Regions from separate parts of the Streptomyces tubbatahanensis genome, predicted to be linked through region 2. Evidence: riboswitches for the same ligand, from Rfam matches in the RefSeq annotation. Region 2 holds a riboswitch; the other holds the start of a gene.
What was found. Region 2 has a riboswitch for glycine ahead of gcvT (glycine cleavage system aminomethyltransferase GcvT). Riboswitches for the same ligand answer to the same signal wherever they lie in the genome.
Positions count from the first base shown of each region.

Region 1: it holds a riboswitch for glycine, as region 2 does, so the genes downstream of both, gcvP (aminomethyl-transferring glycine dehydrogenase) here and gcvT (glycine cleavage system aminomethyltransferase GcvT) in region 2, are expected to answer to the same signal.

Region 1 covers NZ_CP093846.1:959,692-963,895, reverse strand. Annotated here, with positions in the region: gene MMF93_RS04150 (DNA polymerase IV) at 1-1,276, shown strand, start outside; gene MMF93_RS04145 (PRC-barrel domain-containing protein) at 1,192-1,569, opposite strand; glycine riboswitch at 1,706-1,802, shown strand; gene gcvP (aminomethyl-transferring glycine dehydrogenase) at 1,991-4,204, shown strand, end outside.
Region 2 covers NZ_CP093846.1:5,482,441-5,486,644, forward strand. Annotated here, with positions in the region: gene gcvH (glycine cleavage system protein GcvH) at 1-178, opposite strand, end outside; gene gcvT (glycine cleavage system aminomethyltransferase GcvT) at 431-1,561, opposite strand; glycine riboswitch at 1,735-1,888, opposite strand; gene MMF93_RS23755 (AAA family ATPase) at 2,153-2,896, shown strand; gene MMF93_RS23760 (hypothetical protein) at 3,139-3,618, opposite strand; gene MMF93_RS23765 (enhanced serine sensitivity protein SseB C-terminal domain-containing protein) at 3,880-4,204, shown strand, end outside.

The DNA of each region.
Region 1 (4,204 bases), 4.5 Mb from region 2:
GGCGGTGAGCGAGGTGGTGATGGAGCTGCTGCACGCGCTCTCGCCGCTGGTGGAGCCCCTGAGCCTCGACGAGGCGTTCGTGGACCTGGAGGCCCACGAGGCGCCTGCGGGCACGCAGGGCGGCGCCGAGGGGGCGCGTCAGGTCGGTGAGCGGCTGCGGCGGGACATCCGGGCGGCGACGGGGCTCAGTGGCTCCGTGGGGCTGGCCGGCTCCAAGATGCTCGCGAAGATCGCCTCCGAGGAGGCGAAGCCGGACGGCCTGGTGCTGATAGAACCGGGCACCGAGCGGGACCGCTTGGCGCCCATGCCGGTGAGAACGCTGCCCGGGGTGGGGCCCGCGACGGGTGAGGTGCTGCGCCGTGCGGGCATCACCACGATCGGCGAGGCGGCGGAGGCGGGCGCGGACGAGTTGCTGCGGCTGCTGGGCAAGGCCCACGGCGCGGCCGTCCACGCCATGGCCCACGGCATCGACGACAGGCCCGTGGTGGCGGAGCGGGACGCGAAGTCGGTCTCCGTCGAGGACACCTACGACGTCGATCTGACCGACCGCACACGGGTGCGACTGGAGGTGGAGCGGCTCGCCCGGCGCTGTGTGACGCGGCTGCGCGCCGCAGGACGGTCGGGGCGGACGGTGGTCATCAAGGTGCGCAGCTACGACTTCTCGACCCTGACCAGGTCGGAGACCCTGCGGGGGCCCACCGACGATCCCGGTGTCGTCAGGGAGGCGGCGCTGCGGCTGCTGGACGGCGTGGACACCACGGCAGGGGTGCGCCTGCTGGGCGTGGGCGTCAGTGGCCTGGCGGACTTCACGCAGGAGGACCTGTTCGCGCAGGCCCAGGCCGCGCGGAGCGAGGCCGAGGCCGAGGCGGCGCGGCAGGCCGCGGAGGCGGACACCGAGCGGGACAGCGCGGTCGTGGAGGAGCCGGACGCCGCGGTGCCCGCCGACCGGCAGTGGATTCCGGGGCGGGACGTGCGGCACGCGGCGCACGGCAGGGGCTGGGTGCAGGGCAGCGGCGTCGGGAAGGTGACCGTCCGCTTCGAGGAGCCCGACACGCCGCCAGGCCGGGTACGCACGTTCGCCGTGGACGATCCGGAGCTGGAGCCCGCCGAGCCGGTCATGCTGGACGCGCGCGTGGCCGAGGCGCTGGCACGGCAGGCCGCACCGGCGCCCGAGGGCGGCCCGGGGGCCGGTCAGTCGCCGGCGCCGGCGATCCGTCCGAAGTCGCGGTCAGGCGGCGCGGGTGCCTCGTGGGGCAGTGGGGTGTCGAGACCGTAGTGGCGGTAGAGCTGGAGCTCCTGTTGCGGTGAGAGGTGGCGGCCCACGCCGAAGTCGGGTGCGCCCCTGATCAGATCGCGGGCGAAGGGCACGCGCAGGCCGGTCTCGTCCAGCCGGGAGGGCTCCAGCGGTACGAAGGCGTCACGGCTGAAGATCCCGGTGCGCAGGGCCGCCCACTCCGGTTCGCCGGTGGCGTCGTCCAGGTACACCTCGTCGACGGTGCCGATCTTGTCTCCCCGGCTGTCGAACGCCTTGCGGCCGATCAGGCTCCGCGGGTCTATGTCGGTCTGCACGGATCTCCCTCCCACGGGTTGCGACATGCTGTTCCTGCTCGTACTCACTACGAAACGGTACTTTTCGGCCACTGGCCACTTGAGCACACACCGGGTTACCACCGAGGGGCTCGCTGATACGCTCGTAAACGGCTGTCGACCCCGTGCGGGAGAGTCCTCCGGGAAGTTTCCGGAGGCGCCGAAGGAGCAACTCCTCCCCGGAATCTCTCAGGCTCACGTACCGCACGGACGAGGTCACTCTGGAAAGCAGGGCGGGCCCCGGACCAGCGCCGATGCCCCTCCTCACCGACGGTGTAAGCCGAGCGTCCGGTCAGTGGGGCGGATCGGTGAAACTCTCAGGTCCGGATGACAGAGGGGGAGGCCGAACGGGCACCCGTGGAAGGTGCCCCCCGAGGTCGCACAGACCAGGAGGCCCCCGCAGATGACTTCCCACCGCATCCCGCTGACCGAGTTGGAGAGCGGCACACCGTTCGAGAGCCGGCACATCGGGCCCGACGCGGCCGCGCAGGCGAAGATGCTCGCCCAGGTCGGGTACGGATCGCTCGACGAGCTCACCGCGGCGGCGGTACCCGACGTGATCAAGAGCACCGAGCGGCTGGCGCTCCCCGAGGCCCGCAGCGAGGCCGAGGTGCTGGCCGAACTGCGCTCGCTCGCGGAGCGCAACCAGGTACAGCACTCCATGATCGGCCTCGGGTACCACGGCACCTTCACGCCGCCGGTGATCCTGCGCAACGTGATGGAGAACCCGGCCTGGTACACCGCCTACACGCCGTACCAGCCGGAGATCTCCCAGGGGCGGCTCGAGGCGCTGCTCAACTTCCAGACCGTCGTGGCCGACCTGACCGGCCTGCCCACCTCGGGCGCGTCGCTGCTGGACGAGCCGACGGCCGCCGCCGAGGCGATGGCGCTCTCGCGCCGCGTCGGCAAGGCGGGCAAGCGCGGCTCCACCGTCTTCCTGGTCGACGCCGAGTGCCTGCCGCAGACCGTCGCCGTGCTGCGTACCCGCGCGGAGCCCACCGGGGTCGAGGTCGTCGTCGCCGATCTGGGCGAGGGCATCCCCGACGAGGTCGCCGACCGCGGCGTGTTCGGCGTCCTGCTCCAGTACCCGGGTGTCTCCGGCGCCGTACGCGACCAGCGGGCCGTCATCGAGCGGGCCCACGAGCTGGACGCCGTCGTCACCGTCGCCGCCGATCTGCTGGCGCTCACCCTGCTGACGTCGCCCGGCGCGTTGGGCGCCGACATCGCCGTCGGCTCCAGTCAGCGCTTCGGGGTGCCGATGGGCTTCGGCGGCCCGCACGCGGGCTACATGGCGGTGCGCGACGCGTTCGCACGCAGCCTGCCGGGGCGCCTCGTCGGCGTGTCGAGGGACGCCGACGGCGAGCAGGCCTACCGTCTCGCCCTGCAGACCCGCGAGCAGCACATCCGCCGTGAGAAGGCCACCAGCAACATCTGCACCGCGCAGGTGCTGCTGGCCGTGATGGCCGGGATGTACGCGACCTACCACGGGCCCGAGGGGCTCGCCGCGATCGCGCGCCGCACGCACCGCTACGCCGCGCTGCTCGCGGCCGGGCTGCGGGACGGCGGTGTCCAGGTCGTCCACGGCGCCTTCTTCGACACGGTCACCGCGCGGGTGCCGGGACGGGCGGCCGAGGTCGTCGAACGGGCGAGCCTGGCCGGGGTCGACCTGCGCCTGACCGACGCCGACCACGTCGGCATCGCCTGCGACGAGCTCACCACACGCGCGCACCTGACCGCCGTGTGGCGGGCGTTCGGGGTCCTCGGTGACGACGCCACGAGCGACGTCGCGGCGCTGGACGCCGCGACCGGGGACGCGCTGCCCGAGGCCCTGCTGCGCACCGACGAGTACCTGACCCACCCGGTCTTCCACGAGCACCGCTCCGAGACGGGCATGCTGCGCTACCTGCGCCGGCTGGCCGACCGCGACTACGCGCTCGACCGCGGCATGATCCCGCTCGGCTCGTGCACGATGAAGCTGAACGCCACGACCGAGATGGAGCCGGTCACCTGGCCCGAGTTCGGCGGACTGCACCCCTTCGCCCCCGCCGAGCAGGCCGAGGGCTACCTGACGCTGATCCGCGAACTGGAGGAGCGGCTCGCCGAGGTCACCGGCTACGACAGGGTCTCCCTCCAGCCCAACGCGGGCTCCCAGGGCGAGCTGGCCGGGCTGCTGGCCGTCCGCGCCTACCACCGGGCGAACGGCCACGAGCAGCGCACCGTCTGCCTCATCCCCTCCTCGGCGCACGGCACCAACGCGGCCAGCGCGGTGATGGCGGGCATGAAGGTCGTCGTCGTCAAGACGAGCGACAACGGCGACGTGGACGTGGCCGACCTGCACGCGAAGATCGAGCGGCACGGCGACGAGCTGGCCGTCCTGATGGTCACCTACCCCTCGACGCACGGCGTGTTCGAGGAACACATCAGCGACGTGTGCGCGGCCGTGCACGAGGCGGGCGGCCAGGTGTACGTGGACGGCGCCAACCTCAACGCGCTGCTCGGCGTGGCGAGGCCGGGCCGCTTCGGCGCCGACGTCTCACACCTGAACCTGCACAAGACCTTCTGCATCCCGCACGGGGGCGGCGGTCCCGGCGTCGGCCCGATCGGCGTGCGGGAGCAC
Region 2 (4,204 bases):
GCTCACCGCAGGTCTCGCCTGCGGTGACGTCCTCGCCGACCTCGGGAAGCTGGACGAAGACCACATCGCCGAGCGCGTTCGCGGCGTGCTCGGTGATGCCGACCGTCGCCACGCCGTCCTCGGCGTGCGACAGCCACTCGTGCTCCTTGCTGAAGCGGAGCTGCTCGGGGTTGCTCATGGGTCGATTCTCCCGGATGCGGTAGGTGGGAAGGAAAGCGGTCTTGGCAGGTGAACACCGCCGGCCGGCCGCGGGGCCACGGGGCCCGGCCGGGGCCCGGCCGGGGACGGTCCCCCGGCACTGTTCGGCCCGCGGCCGCGTCACGCGGTCTCGGGTGGGCGGCGCGCGGCCCGGCCGGCGTTCCCGCACGGGCTTCGCGCGCCCGGCGCACGCGGGCCGCGCGGGCGCGTCGCCGCGCTGGGGCCCGCCGCGCTAGCCCCGCTTGTAGAAGGGCAGCGCGACGACCTCGTACGGTTCGTGGGAGCCGCGGATGTCGACGGCCACGCCCTCCGTGCCCGGGGCCGCGACCGCCGCGTCCACGTACGCCATCGCGATCGGCTTGCCCAGCGTCGGCGACGGCGCGCCCGAGGTGACCTCGCCCACGACGGAACCGTCCGAGGCGACCACCGGGTAGCCGGCGCGCGGCACCCGCCGGCCCTCGGCGACGAGTCCCACCAGCTTCCGCGGCGGCGCGTCCTCGGCCTTCCGCGCGGCCGTCGCCAGCGCGTCCCGGCCCACGAAACGCCCCTCGTTGGTGGCCTTCTCGAACTTGACGATCCTGCCCAGACCCGCGTCGAAGGGCGTCAGGGACGTGGACAGCTCGTGCCCGTACAGCGGCATCCCCGCCTCAAGCCGGAGCGTGTCGCGGCAGCTGAGCCCGCACGGCACCAGGCCCGCGTCCTTGCCTGCCGCGGTGAGCGCCTCCCACACGGCCACGGCGTCCCCGGGCGCGACGAACAGCTCGAAACCGTCCTCACCCGTGTACCCCGTACGGGCGATGAGCGCGGGCTTGTCCGCCACCATGTCGCGCTCGCCCGCGTAGTAGCGCAGACCGTCGACGTCGAAGGCCGTCAGCTGCTTGAGGATGCCGGCCGCGGCCGGGCCCTGGACGGCGATGAGGGCGTACCCCTCGCGGTCGTCGCGCACCTCGGCGCCGAAACCGTCCTGCCGCTCGCGCAGCGCGTCCAGCACCGTCTGGGCGTTCGCCGCGTTCGCGACGACCAGGTACTCCTGGTCGTCCAGCCGGTAGACGATCAGGTCGTCGAGGATGCCGCCGTCCTCGTCGCAGAGCATGGTGTAGCGGGCACGGCCCACGGCCAGCTTCGAGAGGTTGCCGACCAGCGCGAAGTCCAGCAGCTGCGCGGCCTGCGGCCCGGTGAGGGTGATCTCGCCCATGTGCGAGAGGTCGAAGAGCCCCGCGGCGGAGCGCACGGCGAGGTGCTCCTCGCGCTCGCTGCCGTAGCGCAGCGGCATGTCCCAGCCGGCGAAGTCGGTCATGGTGGCGCCCAGGGCACGGTGCGTGGCGTCCAGCGCGGTCGTGCGGGTGGCCGATGGGTCGGTCATTCAGGCTCCCAGGTCCCGGAAAGGGGTGTGACGCGGATGTCCTCCCCATCTGTCATCGGAACCTGAGAGGTTCGCCGACAGCCTCGCCGGGAGGCGGAGCGCGGCTTGCACCTTGGGTGGAACCACCGGCCCGCACAGAGCATGGAAGACGGTGGTCCGCTTTTCAGATCTGCCTCGCCCGCACGGTATCGGGGCCTGAGAGATTCAAGGGAGGATCTTGCTCCTTCGGCGCCCTGGCGTGCGGCGTCGCGTCCGCTCGCGGGCCCTCGTGATGCCCTGCTCGCGGTTTCGCGCCCTGCTCGCCGGGGACTCTCCCGCGCGGGTTCGAACGGCCGGTATGCAGTTGGTCCGCACATCATCGCACGGGTGAGCGGGCTGTGGCTGCCCCCGAGCGGAAGCCGTTCACCTTGAATCGCATTACCTTTTCTTTACACTTGGCAGGAGTGGCGGCCGGGCCGCCACCTCGGGGAGGGGAGAGCTGTGGGCAGCCTGCGCGGCGCTGAGGCGACACGGACGGACGCGGGGGCGAGGGGGGAGGCCGCGGCCGCGCGGGCGTCCCTGCGGAGAGGGCCGGCGTTCGCACAAGGAGGGATGTCCGGGTCGCCCGCCCGCACCGGGGCAACCGGAGCCCGCGCCTGCCGGGATGCCCGCACCCCCCTCCGCCACGACCTGCGCGACAGCGCCGCACCGCGCACGCTGCGCTACCGCACCGGAGACATCGTCGTCGTCTCCGGACTGCCGGGCGGCGGCAAGTCCACACTGATGCGGGCAGCGGTGGCGCAGTGCCCCGGTGTGGTCCGCGTCGACTCCCAGGACACCCGCGAGCGCTGGGAGCGCCGGCTGCCCGACTGGCTGCCCTACGGCCTCTACCGGCCGCTCGTCCGCCTGGCGCACTACGCGGGTCTGCGCGCCGCTTTGGCCTCCGGCGCCTCCGTGGTGGTGCACGACTGCGGTACGCAGACCTGGGTGCGCCGCTGGCTCGCCCGGGACGCGCTGCGCCGGGGCAGGGCGCTCCACCTGCTGTTGCTCGACGTCTGTCCGCGCGACGCGCTGGCCGGGCAGGCGGCGCGCGGCCGCGGCGTGTCCGGCTACGCGTTCCGCCGCCATCTGCGCGCCGTGCGCAGGCTGCGGGCCGCCGCCGAGGGCGGCCGGCTGCCGCGCGGCTGCGCCTCGTCGGTCCTGCTGGACCGCCGCGCGGCCCAGGCCCTGCGCGCGGTGTCCTTCGCGCCGCTGCCTGCCGCCGCCCCGCTGTCCGTCACGGCCCACGTCCGACCGGCCCCGCGGCCCGTTCCGGCTCCGAGGCCCGCGCCGACCGCGAGGCCGACCCCGGCGTAGTGCCGCCAGGGGGCCGCGGGCCGGCGTGGCCCGGTCGGGCCCCGACGGGCGGGTGCGCCCCCCGTCGGGGCCCGACGTCCAACAGGGCGGGTAGGGGGAAAGGCCCGCCGGGCCGAAAAAACGTCCGGGGGAACGTCCGTGGGTCGGGGAAACGTCCGCGGGCCCGCCACCCGGGAAGGAGGCGGGCCCGCGAACGGGGGACATGCCGGAGCAGCCGGTCGGCTCCGGCGGGCAGCCGCGGCTCAGCGGCCCTGTTCGGGGGTGAGGGGCTTCTGGGCCTGTCCGGGTGCCGCGTTCTCGGCGCCGGGCTTGGCGGCCTCAGCCGCCGGCTTGCCCGGGGCCTGCTGAGCGGGGGCCTGCGGCTTCGCGGCCTCCGGGGAGGCCTGCTCCGGCTGCCCGGGCTTGCCCGGCTTCCCGGTCTGCTTGCCGGGCGCCTGCTCCTCGGTGGGCTGCTTCGGCTGCTGCTGGTCCAGCGGGAACTGCGGCTTGGTGGGCTTGTCCTGGTCGGAGGGGTTCTGCTGCGGCTTGGTGGGCTTGGCCGTCGCGTCCTGCTGGTCCTGAGAGTCCGGGTCCTCCGAAGGGCCGGGCTTCGCCTGGGCGCCCGCCGTGTGCCCCGGGGAGTGGTCGGCGGGCGCGGCGGACGCGGCACCCGCCGCGCCGATGGCGAGCGAGCCGGCCAAAGAGACGGTGACGGCCGCGGCGGTGATCCTGTTCACGCGCATGTGCTTTCCTCCAGTCAGCGTGCCGGTCGGCACGTAGTGGGACGTTCTCCACTTTTCGACCACCTCCCACGGAACGCAACCGGAGCGTCGCCGTACGTGTCACCCGGCCTCTCGCGGAGCGTCCCGCCGCGCACCACCCCAAGGCTTCACCGTGCGTACCCCCGCGCGCCTCACCGCCCGCGTCGCGCGCGTCACTGCCCCGCCCCGTAGGCGCTGCCCGGGCCCCCGGGCGGTGCGCGGGCCATGGATAGGCTGGTGCGCATGACAGTTCCCTCGCAGCCCCAGCAGCCCCAGCAGCCGCAGCACTTCGGGCCAGGGCACGGCGGCGGCTGGCCCGGCAACGAGCTGGAGGAAGCCCTCGCCGCCTCGCTCCAGGTGCCGCACGCGGGGGCCCGGCTGCTGGAGGTGCTCGGCCGGTCCAGCGTGTGGGTCCCGCTGCCGGAGGGCGGCAGCCGGCAGAGCCGGGAACTGGACCTGCCCACCATCGAGTTGGACGGCTCGGTCTACGTGCCGGTCTTCAGCTCCGAAGAGCAGTTCCTCCAGGTCGTCGGCGCCCACGTCGGCTTCACCATCGCCCCGGCGAGGC